DNA from 3 places in the Pseudomonas extremaustralis genome. Region 1 is predicted to be linked to each of the others. Evidence: riboswitches for the same ligand, from Rfam matches in the RefSeq annotation. Region 1 holds a riboswitch; each other region holds the start of a gene.
What was found. A riboswitch is a leader RNA that binds a small molecule or an ion and turns the genes downstream of it on or off. The one in region 1 is predicted to bind cobalamin.

Region 1 (4,793 bases):
GCGGATAAAGCGCCACGGTTGCATCAAGCCGACACTCGGCGCCTGGTGCGCGGCCTGGAGCAGACGATGGAGCAATTCGGGGGCGACGCTGCCGCCGCTGAAGTGACGCATATCTCGACGTTCGGCGATGGCGCGATAGACCGCGTCGCGATCGGCCTGGGGGAAAGCGTTGTCACTCATGGGGCTGTGCTGGCTCAAGGTCGGGCGCAAACAACGCGGCAACCGCTCGGGGATTGGACGGGAAATAGAAGTGCACGTAGGACGCGGTCATCCGTCCCTGCCGATACACCGCCTCGGCCCCGCGCCCGCCATTGGGGCTCAGGCCGCGGGCAATCGGCTGCCAGTCGGTGCGGGTCAGGGAGTGATGATAGGTGTGCCCGCGCAGGACGCCTTCGGGCAACTCGACGCTTTGCAGGGCCAGGGCCGCCAGTTTCTTTTGCATCACTGCATCGCCCTGCAGCAGGCCGACCAGTTCGGCACGGGTGCCGTCGACATCGGTGAGCGAATCGAGCAGATAGAGCATGCCGCCACATTCGGCGAGCAAGGGCTTGCCGCCCGCGTGATGGGCACGGATGGCATCGAGCATCGGCGTGTTTTGCGCCAGCGCCTGGTGGTGCAACTCCGGGTAACCGCCGGGTAGATAGAGACTGTCGGCCTCGGGCAATTGGCGATCATGGATCGGCGAGAAGAAACACAACTCGGCGCCCATCGCCCGCAACAGATCCAGGCTGGCACCGTAGGTGAAGGCAAACGCTTCGTCGCGGGCCACAGCAATGCGCACCCCGGCCAGCAACGGCTCGGCCTCGATCACGGCGGGCGCGGCAAAGGTCACCGGCGGCGGCAACGCGACTTCACAGCTGCTGCCCAGGGCTTGGGCGGCGGCATCCAGGCGCACATCGAGGTCATTCAGCTCACTGGCTTGCACCAGGCCCAAATGACGGCTGGGCAACTCGATCCCGGTTTCGCGGGACAACGCGCCATACCAGCGCAGGCCTTCGGTGAGGCTGCCTTCGAGCAGTTGCGCATGCCGCAAAGTGCCGACGCGGTTGGCCAGCACGCCGGCGAACGGCAAATCCGGCTGATAGCGCGCCAGGCCAAGGGCCAGGGCCCCGAAGGTCTGGGCCATGGCCGTGCCGTCGATCACGGCCAACACCGGTACACCAAAGTGTCGTGCCAGGTCGGCGCTGGAAGGCGTGCCATCGAACAGGCCCATCACGCCTTCGATCAGGATCAGGTCGGCCTCCCCCGCCGCTTCCCACAGCAAGCGACGACTTTCCTGCTCGCCCACCATCCACATGTCCAATTGATACACCGGCGCCCCGCTGGCGCGCTCATGGATCATCGGGTCGAGAAAATCCGGACCGCATTTGAACACGCGCACCTTGCGCCCCAGGTTGCGGTGCAAACGGGCCAGTGCGGCGGTGACGGTGGTTTTGCCCTGGCCGGACGCCGGAGCGGCGATCAACACAGCCGGGCAGTGACGGGGCTGATTCAAAGTTCGACGCCTTTCTGCGCCTTGATACCGGCCTGGAACGCGTGCTTGAGCATGCCCATCTCGGTGACGGTGTCGCCCATTTCGATCAATTCAGGCTTGGCCCCACGACCGGTGACCACCACGTGCTGCATCGGCGGGCGCGCTTGCAGGTCGCTGAGTACCTGGTCCAAATCAAGGTAACCGTGCTTGAGGGCAATGTTCAGTTCATCCAGAACCACCAGGCCGATGCCCGGGTCTTGCAGCAACTGGCGGGACACCGCCCAGGCGGCTTCGGCGGCGGCGATATCGCGCTGGCGATCCTGGGTTTCCCAGGTGAAGCCTTCGCCCATGACGTGAAAACGCACTTGCTCGGGGAAGCGGCGGAAGAACAGCTCTTCACCGGTACTGTTGCGCCCCTTGATGAACTGCACCACACCGCACTGCATACCATGGCCCATGGCGCGGGCGAGCATGCCGAACGCCGAGCTGCTCTTGCCTTTGCCGTTGCCGGTCAACACCAGCAGCAGGCCGCATTCGTTCGGGGAATTGGCAATGCGCTCGTCGATCACGGCTTTTTTGCGCAGCATGCGCGCCAGGTGGCGCTCGTCGCGCTCGGGGGAATCGGTCATGGCAGCTCTCCGTTGGGGCTGGACAAAAACGGCGGGCAGGAAAAGAAAAAACAGACAGCCAAGCATCGCCCACCGTGATGCTGTTGGATGATCCAGGCCGGTCTCCGGACTCATGAGTGGCGCGCGAGCGCTGATAGAGCGCGCGAGCAGGCCGACGATGCGCCTTCCCATATCGCCAGCGATACAGTGGCAAAAGGCAGCGTCTTGACTCATTTACCGTTGCGGGGGCAGCGCCGGAATCGCGGCAGCACTGTGTACAAGTGCGCTCACTCACCGGCTTCCCTGTTTCACTCTGTCGACCCACAGGTCACAGAGCACCTGGAACAAGCGGCGAAGGTTAGTGGGTTGGGGGTGGAGCGTCAATTAAAGCCGGCCCCGGACTTGAACCATCGCACCGCCGATCGCCTCTACCCTTACAGGTATCAAGGAGAACACCATGCACAAAACCAGACTCGCCCTGCTCATCATGCTCGCCGGCACCCTCGCCGCCTGCGGTGAAACCTCCACGCTGCAGGTCTCCGATGGCACCGGGCCCACGCCCAAGCTACCGGAGCCGAACAAGACGCTGATCCCCACCGTGAACATCGCCCCCGCCATCGGCTGGCCGGACGGCGTGAAGCCAACGGCCGCCGCCGGTACCCAAGTGACGGCGTTCGCCGAGGGCCTGGACCATCCCCGCTGGCTGTATGTGTTGCCCAACGGCGATGTGCTGGTCGCGGAAACCAACGCGCCGCCCAAGCCCGATGACTCCAAGGGCATTCGCGGCTGGGTCATGGAGAAGGTCATGGGCCGGGCCGGTGCCGGCGTGCCGAGCCCGAATCGCATCACGTTGCTGCGTGACGCCGACCACGACGGTGTCGCCGAGACCCGCACGGCGTTCCTGGAACACCTCAATTCGCCGTTTGGCATGGCTCTGGTCGGCAACGACTTGTATGTGGCCGACTCGGACAAGCTGCTGCGCTTCGCCTATCAGCCGGGTGAAACTGCGATCAAATCTGCCGGCACCACGGTCGTCGATTTGCCCGGCGGCCCGTTGAACCATCACTGGACCAAAAACGTGGTGGCCAGCCAGGATGGCAGCAAGCTGTATGTCAGCGTAGGCTCCAACAGCAACGTCGGCGAAAACGGCCTGGAGGCAGAACAAGGCCGCGCCGCGATCTGGGAAGTCGACCGTGCGAGCGGCCAGCACCGCATCTTCGCCTCCGGCCTGCGCAATCCCAACGGCATGGCCTGGGAACCCCAGAGTGGCAAGCTGTGGACGGCCGTGAACGAGCGCGACGAGATCGGCAGCGACCTGGTGCCGGACTACATCACCTCGGTCAAGGATGGTGCGTTTTATGGCTGGCCCTTCAGCTATTACGGCCAGCATGTGGACGTGCGCGTCACCCCGCAAAATCCAGAACTGGTCGCCAAGGCCATCGCACCGGACTATGCGGTGGGTCCTCACACTGCGTCGTTAGGATTGACCTTCGCCGAGGGCAGCACCCTTCCAGCGCCCTTCACCCACGGTGCATTCATCGGCCAGCATGGTTCGTGGAACCGCAAGCCGCACAGTGGCTACAAGGTGATCTTCGTACCATTCGAGGGTGGCCAGCCTAAAGGCCAGCCGGTGGACGTGCTGACCGGGTTCCTCGACAAGGATGAGAAAGCCATGGGCCGACCGGTGGGCGTTGTCATCGACAAGCAGGGCGATTTACTGGTGGCCGATGATGTGGGGAATAAGGTGTGGCGAGTTTCTGCGGCTAAGTAACCGCTCCCAAGACCACCACAAAACAGATGTGGGAAAGGGCTTGCCCCTCCCACATTGGGATCTTGGGTTGACTCAGGGGTTGCGGGCCAAGTGCTCGGCCGGCAACACGCGCTTGGCGCTGAGGTAGGCATTCTGCCAATAGGCCTTGGACAAGGTATCCAGCTTCACCGTACCGCCGGTTTGCGGCGCGTGGACAAAGCGACCCTCGCCCACATAGATCCCGGCGTGGCTGACCTGCGAGCCGCCACCGGTGGCGAAGAACAGCAGGTCGCCGGTTTGCAGGTTCTGTTCGCTTACGTCCTGGCCACGCATGACGATGAGTTCACGGGTCGTACGCGGCAAGGAGATACCGGCGGCGTCGCGAAAGACAAAACCGATCAGGCCACTGCAATCAAACCCCGAGTCCGGCGTATTGCCACCCCAACGATAAGGCGTACCGACCAGGCCCAACGCACGGAACAGCACATCTTCGGCGGCAGGCGAAAAACTTTGGTTGGAATAGCTGAACACCGGCCTGGGCTTCATCGCTACGTGAGCGGGCGACGGTGTGCGGCTTGCGCAGGCGCTGAGCAGCGCGGCGCAAAGAATTAGAATCAGGCGGGCCGAGGTCGACATGTGCAGAACAATCCTGGTCTGGATGCGGCTTTCGCTGCCGAACGCTGAAAACCAGAACGCGCAAGCAGAGCTTGCGCGAACGGATTACAACAATGTCCAGGGATTCTAGCGCTTACACGTCAAACTTCAAGTATCACTTTAAGTTTACTTGCTAGCGGTAATCGTCGTCGGGGCCATGGCGAGTGCACGCTTGGCTTCGATGAAGGTTTTGCTCCAGTAGCTGTCACCCAGACTGTCGACCCGAACACCGCCACTGCGACGGCTGCTGGAGTGGATAAACTGGTTGTCGCCCAGGTAGATACCCGCGTGGCTTACGCGACCACGA
Region 2 (4,793 bases), 320 kb from region 1:
CTTGATGCGCGTGGTCAGGTTCGACGGCACGCGATGAATCAGCTGCGCGGCGGCGCTGATGCTGCCTTGCTCGGCAACGGCCTTGAAGATTTCCAGCTGCACCAGATCCAAATCATTCTCCAATCGTGAACGTATTGCTCAATATTATTCAGTTTCCAGAAAACATGCAGCCCCGTAGGCTGACTCCATCCCCCCATTCAGCCGGACGGTGCCATGAACGCGATCACCCACCAGACCCACGCCCTGTCGATCAACCCCGCCAATGGCGAAACGGTCGGCAGCTACCCTTACGAAACCGCCGCCCAACTGAACGCCGCCCTCGACCGCGCCACCGTCGCCTTCCGCACCTGGCGCCGCCAGCCGGTGAGCCAGCGCGCCGAATTACTGCTGGCCCTGGCCGGCGCCTTGCGCGATCAAGCCGAAGCGATGGCGCAGATGATCACTCTGGAAATGGGCAAACCCATCGCCCAGGCCCGTGCCGAAATCGAGAAATGCGCACAACTGAGCGAATGGTACGCCGCCCACGGCCCGGCCATGCTCGCCCCGGAACCGACCCTGGTGGACAACGGCAGCGCACAGATCGAATACCGCCCACTGGGCCCGATCCTCGCCGTGATGCCGTGGAACTTCCCGGTGTGGCAAGTGCTGCGCGGCGCCGTGCCGACCCTGCTCGCCGGCAACACCTACGTGCTCAAACACGCGCCAAACGTGATGGGCAGCGCCTACCTGATGAAAGCCGCGTTTCAAAAAGCCGGTTTCCCTGAAGGCCTGTTCGAAGTCATCAACGTGACCACCGACGGCGTGTCCAGCGCCATCGCCGACCCACGCATCGCTGCCGTCACCCTCACCGGCAGCGTGCGCGCCGGCATGGCCATCGGCTCCCAGGCCGGTGCCGCGCTGAAAAAATGCGTGCTGGAACTGGGCGGCTCCGACCCGTTCATCGTGCTCAACGACGCCGACCTCGACGCCGCCGTGCAAGCCGCCGTCATCGGGCGCTTCCAGAACAGCGGCCAAGTCTGCGCCGCCGCCAAGCGCCTGATCATCGAGGAAGGCGTGGTGCAAGCCTTTACCGCCAAATTCGTCGAAGCCAGCCGCGCCCTGGTGATGGGTGAGCCGACTTCGACCGACACCTACGTCGGCCCGATGGCGCGCTTCGACCTGCGCGACGAACTGCACGGCCAGGTCCAGGCCACCCTGGCAGAAGGCGCGACCCTGCTGCTGGGCGGCGACAAAGTGCCCGGCGCCGGTAACTACTATGCGCCCACCGTACTGGCAGACGTCACCGACCAGATGACCTCGTTCAGACAGGAGCTGTTCGGCCCCGTGGCCTCGATCATCACCGCCCGCGATGCCGACCACGCCGTGGCCCTGGCCAACGACAGCGAGTTCGGCCTCACCGCGAGCATCTTCACCAGCGACCCGGCCAAGGCAGGCGAAATTGCCAACCAGCTGGAAACCGGCGGGATCTTCGTCAATGCCTTCAGCGTGTCCGACCCTCGGGTGGCGTTCGGTGGCGTGAAGAAGAGCGGGTTCGGCCGCGAGTTGTCGCACTTTGGCGTGCGCGAATTCTGCAATGCGCAGACGGTGTGGCTCAACCGCAAGTAAACAAGGGGCAGGCGCGAGCACGCTCGCGCCCTGCAACCGCATCGACTACCATACCGCGCCGGTTCCCAAACGGGACTAATAGGGAATCCGAAGCGCGGTGTCCCCGCGTCAATCGGAACTGCCCCCGCAACTGTAGATGCCGAGCCTGCTCCTCGATGCCACTGGACCTTGTCCGGGAAGGTTGGAGCGTGGCGACGACGCATCAGTCAGGAGACCTGCCGGCCCAGCAACATCACTGACCGGCGGGGTGTCCGGGAAGGACATCCTTGCCTGCCTGACCGGCAGCGTTCAAGCGTGGATTTCCGAACCGTACCCCCCCTGTTTTTTCCAGTACGGTCCACACGGAGATTGCCCCATGCTGCTACGCACCACCGCCCTGCTCGCCGGCCTGGGCTTCTGTGCCTTGGCCCAGGCGACCTCCACCCACTACCCGCTGACCCTCGAAAACTGCGGCAGCACCCTGACCTTCCAGCAGGCACCCGCACGCAGTGTGACCATCGGCCAGGCCGCCACCGAAATGCTCTATGCCTTGGGCGTGGGCGATACCGTGGTTGGCACCTCGCTGTGGTTCAACAACGTGTTGCCGTCGTTCAAGGTCCAGAACGACAAGATCCCGCGCCTGGCCGACAACGAGCCCAGCTTCGAAGCCGTCATCGCCAAGCGCCCGCAACTGGTGGCCGCCGAGCTGGAATGGGTGGTCGGCCCGCAAGGCGTGGTCGGTACCCGCGAGCAATTTCATGAGTTGAAAATCCCCACCTACCTGCTGCCCTCCGACTGCGAAGCCAAGGACAACCGGGTGGGCGCCGACGGCACGCGGCTGGCGCCGTTTCGCGTCGAGACGATCTATAAGGGCATCAGCCAGTTGGCCGAGATTTTCGACGTGCCGGATCGCGGCCGACAACTCAACGCCGAACTCCAGGCGCGCCTGGCCCGGTCCGTGGCCACCGCGCAGAGCAAGGGCCTCAAGCAAGCCAGCGCGCTGGTGTGGTTCTCCAGCGCCGAGATGGCCAGCGACCCGTACGTGGCCGGCCACAAGGGTGTCCCCGAATTCATGCTCGAGACCCTGGGCCTGCACAACGTGGTGCAGTCCGATGAAGAGTGGCCCGCCGTCGGCTGGGAAACCCTCGCCAAAGCCAACCCGACGTTCCTGGTGATCGCGCGCATGGACCGCCGTCGCTACCCGGCCGACGACCACGAACAGAAACTCGCCTTCCTGCGCAGCGACCCGGTGACCCGCAACATGGACGCGGTCAAACACAACCGCATCATCATCCTCGACGCCATGGCCCTGCAGGCCAGCGTGCGCACCTTCGATGGCCTGGAACAACTGGCGCACGCCATCGACGGCTACGACCTGCCGAAATGACACGCACCCTCCTCGCCCTCGCGCTGCTGCTGATCGCCCTCCTCGCCGGCGTAGCCATCGGCGAAACCGCCATCGCGCCAAAGGTGGTGTTGCAGGTGCTCGCCAACAAACTGTGGCACGCCGGCTACGTGCTCGATCCCATCGACGAAGGCGTGGTGTGGAACTACCGCCTCACCCGCGCCCTGGTCGCCGCCGCCTGCGGTGCCGGGCTGGCCACCTGCGGGGTGGTCTTGCAGTCGTTGCTGCGTAATCCGCTGGCCGATCCCTACCTGCTGGGCATCAGCGCCGGCGCCTCGACCGGTGCGGTGCTGGTGGTGTTGATGGGCGTGGGCGGCGGTTTGGTGTCGTTGTCGGCGGGCGCCTTCGTCGGCGCGATGGCCGCGTTTGCGCTGGTGATCCTGCTGGCGCGGGCCAGCGGCGCGTCCGGCGGCACCGGGCAGATCATCCTCGCGGGCATCGCCGGTTCGCAGCTGTTCAACGCGCTGACTGCGTTCCTGATCACCAAGTCGGCCAGCTCCGAACAGGCGCGCGGCATTCTGTTCTGGCTGCTGGGCAACCTCAGCGGCGTGCGCTGGCCGTCGGTGTGGCTGGCGGTGCCGGTGGCGATCGTGGGGCTGGCGGTGTGCCTGTGGCATCGACGGGCGCTGGATGCGTTCACCTTTGGCCGCGACTCGGCGGCGTCCCTGGGCATTCCGGTGCGCCGCGTGCAACTGGTGTTGGTGGCCTGCGCGGCATTGGTCACGGCGGTAATGGTGTCGATTGTCGGCGCCATCGGCTTTGTCGGCCTGGTGATCCCCCATGCCGCGCGCCTGCTGCTGGGCACAGGACACTCGCGCTTGTTGCCGGCGAGTGCGTTGGGCGGTGCGTTGTTTTTGATCGCGGCGGATGTGCTGTCGCGCACCGTGATCAAGGGCCAGGTGATTCCGGTCGGGGTGGTGACGGCATTGGTCGGCGCGCCGGTGTTTGCGCTGATCCTGATCGGCCGGAGGAATGCGCGATGACGGTGCTCAGTTGCACCGGGCTGGGCTTCAAGGTGCGCGAGGCCGAGTTGCTGCGCGATATTCACCTGGAGGTTCGCTCCGGTGAAACCCTAGGGATCGTCGGTCCGAACGGCTCAGGCAAATCCACCCTGCTCAAACTGCTCGCCGGCTTGCGCGCACCGACCAGCGGCGAAGTGCGCCTGGGCGGCGAGCGGCTGGGCGATCTATCCCGACGCGCCATCGCGCAACAACTGGCGGTGGTGGAACAACAGGCCGACACCGACGATGCCATCCGCGTCTTCGATGCCGTGGCGCTGGGGCGCACGCCGTGGCTGTCGGCGCTGAGCCCCTGGTCACGCGACGACGACGCCATCGTGCACCAAGCCCTGCACGACGTGGACGCCACCCACCTGAGCCAACGCGCCTGGCGCAACCTCTCCGGCGGCGAACGCCAACGCGTGCACATCGCCCGCGCCCTGGCGCAACGGCCGCAGATCCTGCTGTTGGATGAGCCGACCAACCACCTGGACATCCAGCATCAACTGACGATCCTCAAGGGCGTGCAGGACTTGCCGGTGACCACCCTGATTGCCCTGCACGATCTCAACCAGGCGCTGACCTGTGACCGCTTGGCCGTGCTGGATCGCGGACGCTTGGTGGCACTGGGCAAGCCGCTGGAGGTGCTGACGCCACAACGTTTGCACGAAACGTTCGGCGTGCAGGCGCACTACCTGACCGACCCATTCGACGGTGCACAAATCCTGCGCCTGCGCCCGATTTAAAAATGACTGCCACACACCGCCCCCGTAGGAGCGAGCTTGCTCGCGAAAATCGCAAGCACA
Region 3 (4,793 bases), 1.8 Mb from region 1:
TCCAGCAGCGCTGCGCAGGCAGCTACCGCCGTCACTCCCGGAATGATCTGAAAAGGGATGCCCAATTCGCGCAAGTGACGAATCTGCTCGCCGATCGCCCCATACAGGCTCGGATCGCCGGAGTGCACGCGGGCCACGTCCTGGCCGTTGGCGTGGGCGGCCTGGATCAGCGCGATGATCTGTTCCAGGTGCAGTTCGGCGCTGTTGACCACCTGCTGCGCCTGATGGCCCTCCAGGACCGCCATCGGCACCAACGAGCCGGCATAGATAATCACCGGGCAACTGCGGATCAGGCGCTGGCCTTTGACAGTGATCAGTTCGGGGTCGCCGGGGCCGGCGCCGATGAAGTAGACGGTCATGGAAATTCCTGTGCAAACCGGGTGAGCATGAAGATTGCTCATGATCGTGAGCGGCAATTATCGGGATTTTACCCGGCGCAGGCCAATGCAACGGTGGCCTGGGCGTTTTTGCGGCGGGGGACCAGCAGATGGGCGGGGGCATCGGCGAGGTGTTCGGCCAGGGCCAGCGCGGCGCTTTCGGCGATGCCATGGCAGCCGGTATGCGCGAAAGCGACGGCTGATTTATGGCTCAACCGGCTTTCGTAGGCCGCCAACTGCCCGGCGTTGAAACACTGCAACGGCACTTGCAGCAACTGGGACAGTGCAACCAGCCCTGGTTCATCCTGTTTGAGATCGATACTCGCCAGCGCCGTGACGCGCCGACGCTCGATTCCAGCTTCGGCCAGGGCGGCATCGAGCAGCGCCAGCAGGGTGTGAACATCACAACCCCGTTGGCAACCCAGCCCGGCCACCAGAGTCATGCCGAGTATTGATCGTCGCGGTTGCGGCGGAACAGCCAAGCGCTGATCAGGCCCAGGGCCAGCCAGAACGCCACGTTGGTCAGCTGCGAAGCGATCTTGAACTGCGCCTCCAGGGCCTCCGGGGCCAGCATCGAGTGCACTTGCGGTTGCGGCGCGCCGATCAGGTGGGGAACGGCCAGGATCGCCACGCCCAGCACCTTGAGCAGCCAACTGCGGCCGAACACGATCAACGCGATACCGACAGCAGTGGACGCTGCGGTGCCGATCCACCAGGTTTGGCGCAGCGTCAGCTCGGCGGCGGCGGTGCCCGGCAACTCCGGTGGCAGGCCCAGGGTCGGCGCCAGCACAAAGGTCGCGTAACCGGCCAGGCCCCACAGCAGGCCTTGGGCGGTGCGGGTCGGTGCGCGCAGGGTGTAGAGACCGGCCAGCATCAGGGCAAACCCGACGGCGACCACCAGATTGCCGCCTGTGGTGGACAGCACGCGCTGCCAGCCGTCTTCCGGCTCCCAGGCTTCGGTGTCATGGCTGTGGGCGGCGGCACCGGCGGCATGCTCATGGGGCATTTGTGTCGCGGCCGGGGCTTTTTCGAAGGATTCCGCCTGCAGAATCAGCGGTGCGACCCAGAAGCTTTGCAGCAGGGTCAGCAGCAGGGCGGCCAGCAGGCCGGTGAAGCCTGCGGTTTGCGCAATACGCTTGATCATGTCGGCAGGTCTCAGTGGCAGGGGAACGCGGCGCTGTGGCGGGTATCGTGGGCCGCGTTGTGCACGGCTTCGATATGGGAGAAACCGGCGAAGTACACCAGGCACGCACCGAGGATCGACGCGCCGATGGCGGCGGTCAGGCGTTGGCTGAGGGTGGTGGTGCGGTGGGTGGTGTGCGAAGTGCTGCTGATGATCGACATGGCGCGTCCCTTTCAGGTGTCAGGGTGACACGAGCGCATGCAAACCCCGCGAGCCGGGCACGCAGGGTTGAAACAGCGCCCGCCCACCGCGGGTTTGTTATCTGAAATTTTTCGGGCCGGTCTCCGGGCTTGCGAGGGGGCTCATCCATCGAGTCCTGAAAAGCATCGCCTTCCCATGCATAAAGCACAGTGGCTGTGACGCTTCGCTCGCTTACCGTTGCGGGGGCAGCACCGGACTGGTCATAACGCTATGACGCACCGGTTTCCCGTTTCACCCTGTGAAGGGCACCCGAAACAAGGCGTGTAGGAAAGCATGCAGAGCGACGGTAGTCAAATTGACCGAGCCCCTGTAGCCTTGCACCTTCGAGGTTCTTCGGCCCAGGCCGAAGCTAAGAAGGGAACGCGGTTCAAGCCGCGGCTGCCCCCGCAACTGTGAAGGGTTCATCTGACTGCCACGCCACTGCCGATACGGCGGGAAGGCGCAGCCAGCGCCGGTCGCAAGATCCGCAAGCCCCAAGCCAGGAGACCTGCCTCGCACTCGATTTTCCATTTCAACCGGGCGGGGTGATCCGGTGACGAAATCCGCTGCTGCGCGTCGCCGCAGGGCCTATCGTCCCGTATGCCCGCCCCCAAGGGCATCCGATGAAAACACTGGCCAAACTCCCCGTCACCATCGTCACCGGCTTTCTCGGCTCGGGCAAAACCACCTTGTTGCGCCATATGCTCGACAACGCCCAGGGCCGTCGCATCGCGGTGATCGTCAACGAGTTCGGCGAGCTGGGCATCGACGGTGAAATCCTCAAACAGTGCTCCATCGGTTGCACCGAGGAAGAAGCCAACGGTCGTGTGTATGAGCTGGCCAACGGCTGCCTGTGCTGCACCGTGCAGGAAGAGTTCTTCCCGGTGATGCGCGAATTGGTGGCCCGTCGCGGCGACCTCGACCATATCCTCATCGAAACCTCGGGCCTGGCCCTGCCAAAACCCTTGGTCCAGGCCTTCCAGTGGCCGGAAATCCGCAGCGCCTGCACGGTTGACGCCGTGATCACCGTGGTCGACAGCCCGGCCGTGGCCGCCGGCACCTTCGCGGCTTTCCCGGACCAGGTCGACGCCCAGCGCAAGCTCGACCCGAACCTGGACCACGAATCGCCGCTGCACGAGCTGTTCGCCGACCAACTGGCCAGCGCCGACCTGGTGATCCTCAACAAGTGCGACCTGATCCACCCCGAAGACCTGGCCCGCGTGCGCCTGGAAGTCGCCGAAGAGTTGCCGCCGGCGGTCAAGATCATTGAAGCCAGCAGCGGTCGTGTGCCGCTGGACGTGTTGATCGGCCTGGGCGCTGGTTCCGAAGAACATATCGACGGCCGCCACAGCCATCACGATCATCACCACGAAGGTGAAGACGACCACGACCACGACGCCTTTGATTCCATCTCCATCGACCTGCCGCAGTCCGACGAAGCCCTGCTGCTCGATGCCCTGACCCAACTGGTGGTTCAACACGGCATCCTGCGCGTCAAAGGCTTCGCCGCGATCCCGAACAAATCGATGCGCCTGCTGATCCAGGGCGTGGGCACCCGCTTCGACAAACACTTCGACCGTGCCTGGGCCGCCGATGAAGCGCGCACCACGCGCCTGGTGCTGATCGGCCAGGAGCTGAATGCGGCGGGCCTCGAAGCGCAATTGCGCGCCGCCCTCAGCGCCTGACCCATGCACCTGCTCAGGACCCAGCCCGGTGGTTTCGTTTCCGACGACAACATCGCCGACCTTGGACAAACCCCGGCCGAGCTGGTGATCCTGTGCAGCGGCGATTCCAGCCTGGCGCTGCTGGCCGAAGCGGCCCAGCAGTTGCCGCAGGATTACCCCAGCTTTCGCCTGGCTAACCCGATGCAGGTGCAGAACCACGCTTCGGTCGACCTGTACGTCGATGAAGTGCTGCGCCATGCCAAGGTCATCCTGCTTTCGCTGCACGGCGGCATCGGCTATTGGCGCTACGGCATCGAGCGCCTGGTGGCGTTGGCCGAGCGCGGCGTGCAACTGATCCTGGTGCCGGGGGACGATCGCCCCGATCCGGAACTCAGCGGCCTGAGCACCGTTGGCGCGCCGGAGCGCGACCGCCTGTGGCACTTCCTGCGCCAGGGTGGCCTGGGCAATGCGCTGGATTTCTACCGCTGCCTGGCCAGCGCTTACCTGGGCCGCGACTATGCCTGGCGCGAGCCCCAGACCCTGCCGCGCACCGCGATTTATCACCCGCACAAAGCCGATGCACGCCTTACCGACTGGCAGATGGATTGGAACGCCGATTGGCCCGTCGCGGCCGTGCTGTTCTACCGCTCCCATTTGCAGGCGGCCAATACCGGTTTTATCGACGTGTTTTGCCAGCGCTTGCAGGCGGCGGGTCTCAATCCCTTGCCGATGGCGGTGGCCAGTCTGAAAGAGCCCGGCTGCCTGGCGATGGTCGAAGACGCGCTGGATGAGGTCGGGGCGGCGGTGATTCTGAACACCACCGGGTTTGCTCAATCCAGCCCCGAAACGCCGCATCTGCGACCGTTTCGCCGCAACATCCCGGTGATCCAGGCGATCTGCGCCCAGGACAACCAGCCCGGCTGGGAAGCCAGCGAGCAAGGCCTCGGCCCTCGCGATCTGGCGATGCACATCGCCTTGCCGGAACTGGACGGGCGCATCATCAGTCGGCCCATCAGCTTCAAGGACCTGGCCTGGCGCAGCGAGCGCAGCCAGTCGGATGTGGTGTGCTACCGCGCCGCGCCGGAGCGCATGGACTTTGTTGCCGAGCTGGCGCGCCGCTGGGTCGAGCTGGCACGGGTGCCGAATGCGCAAAAGCGCATCGCCCTGATCCTCGCCAACTACCCGACCCGCGATGGCCGCATCGGCAACGGTGTGGGCCTGGATACACCCGCCGCGGCGCTGAATATCCTGCGGGCGCTGCGAGCCGAAGGGTATCCGCTGCCCGAGCACCTGCCCGCGAGCGGCACTGCACTGATCCACGAGCTGCTCGGTGGCGTCACCAATGACCTCGACAGCCTCGACCTGCGCCCCTGTCACCAAAGCCTCGGC

Region 2: another riboswitch for cobalamin. It lies ahead of BLR63_RS02665 (ABC transporter substrate-binding protein); the one in region 1 lies ahead of cobO (cob(I)yrinic acid a,c-diamide adenosyltransferase).
Region 3: another riboswitch for cobalamin. It lies ahead of cobW (cobalamin biosynthesis protein CobW); the one in region 1 lies ahead of cobO (cob(I)yrinic acid a,c-diamide adenosyltransferase).

The regions. Positions count from the first base shown of each region.
Region 1 covers NZ_LT629689.1:208,321-213,113, reverse strand. Annotated here, with positions in the region: gene bluB (5,6-dimethylbenzimidazole synthase) at 1-180, opposite strand, end outside; gene BLR63_RS01000 (cobyrinate a,c-diamide synthase) at 173-1,495, opposite strand; gene cobO (cob(I)yrinic acid a,c-diamide adenosyltransferase) at 1,492-2,103, opposite strand; cobalamin riboswitch at 2,182-2,440, opposite strand; gene BLR63_RS00990 (PQQ-dependent sugar dehydrogenase) at 2,540-3,853, shown strand; gene BLR63_RS00985 (C40 family peptidase) at 3,926-4,468, opposite strand; gene BLR63_RS00980 (C40 family peptidase) at 4,613-4,793, opposite strand, start outside.
Region 2 covers NZ_LT629689.1:526,749-531,541, reverse strand. Annotated here, with positions in the region: gene ptrR (putrescine utilization regulator PtrR) at 1-111, opposite strand, end outside; gene BLR63_RS02670 (aldehyde dehydrogenase family protein) at 214-1,605, shown strand; cobalamin riboswitch at 1,648-1,842, shown strand; gene BLR63_RS02665 (ABC transporter substrate-binding protein) at 1,961-2,971, shown strand; gene BLR63_RS02660 (FecCD family ABC transporter permease) at 2,968-3,972, shown strand; gene BLR63_RS02655 (ABC transporter ATP-binding protein) at 3,969-4,733, shown strand.
Region 3 covers NZ_LT629689.1:1,990,036-1,994,828, reverse strand. Annotated here, with positions in the region: gene cobM (precorrin-4 C(11)-methyltransferase) at 1-359, opposite strand, end outside; gene BLR63_RS09295 (cobalamin biosynthesis protein) at 428-820, opposite strand; gene BLR63_RS09290 (CbtA family protein) at 817-1,521, opposite strand; gene BLR63_RS09285 (CbtB domain-containing protein) at 1,533-1,721, opposite strand; cobalamin riboswitch at 1,819-2,029, opposite strand; cobalamin riboswitch at 2,071-2,270, shown strand; gene cobW (cobalamin biosynthesis protein CobW) at 2,364-3,425, shown strand; gene cobN (cobaltochelatase subunit CobN) at 3,429-4,793, shown strand, end outside.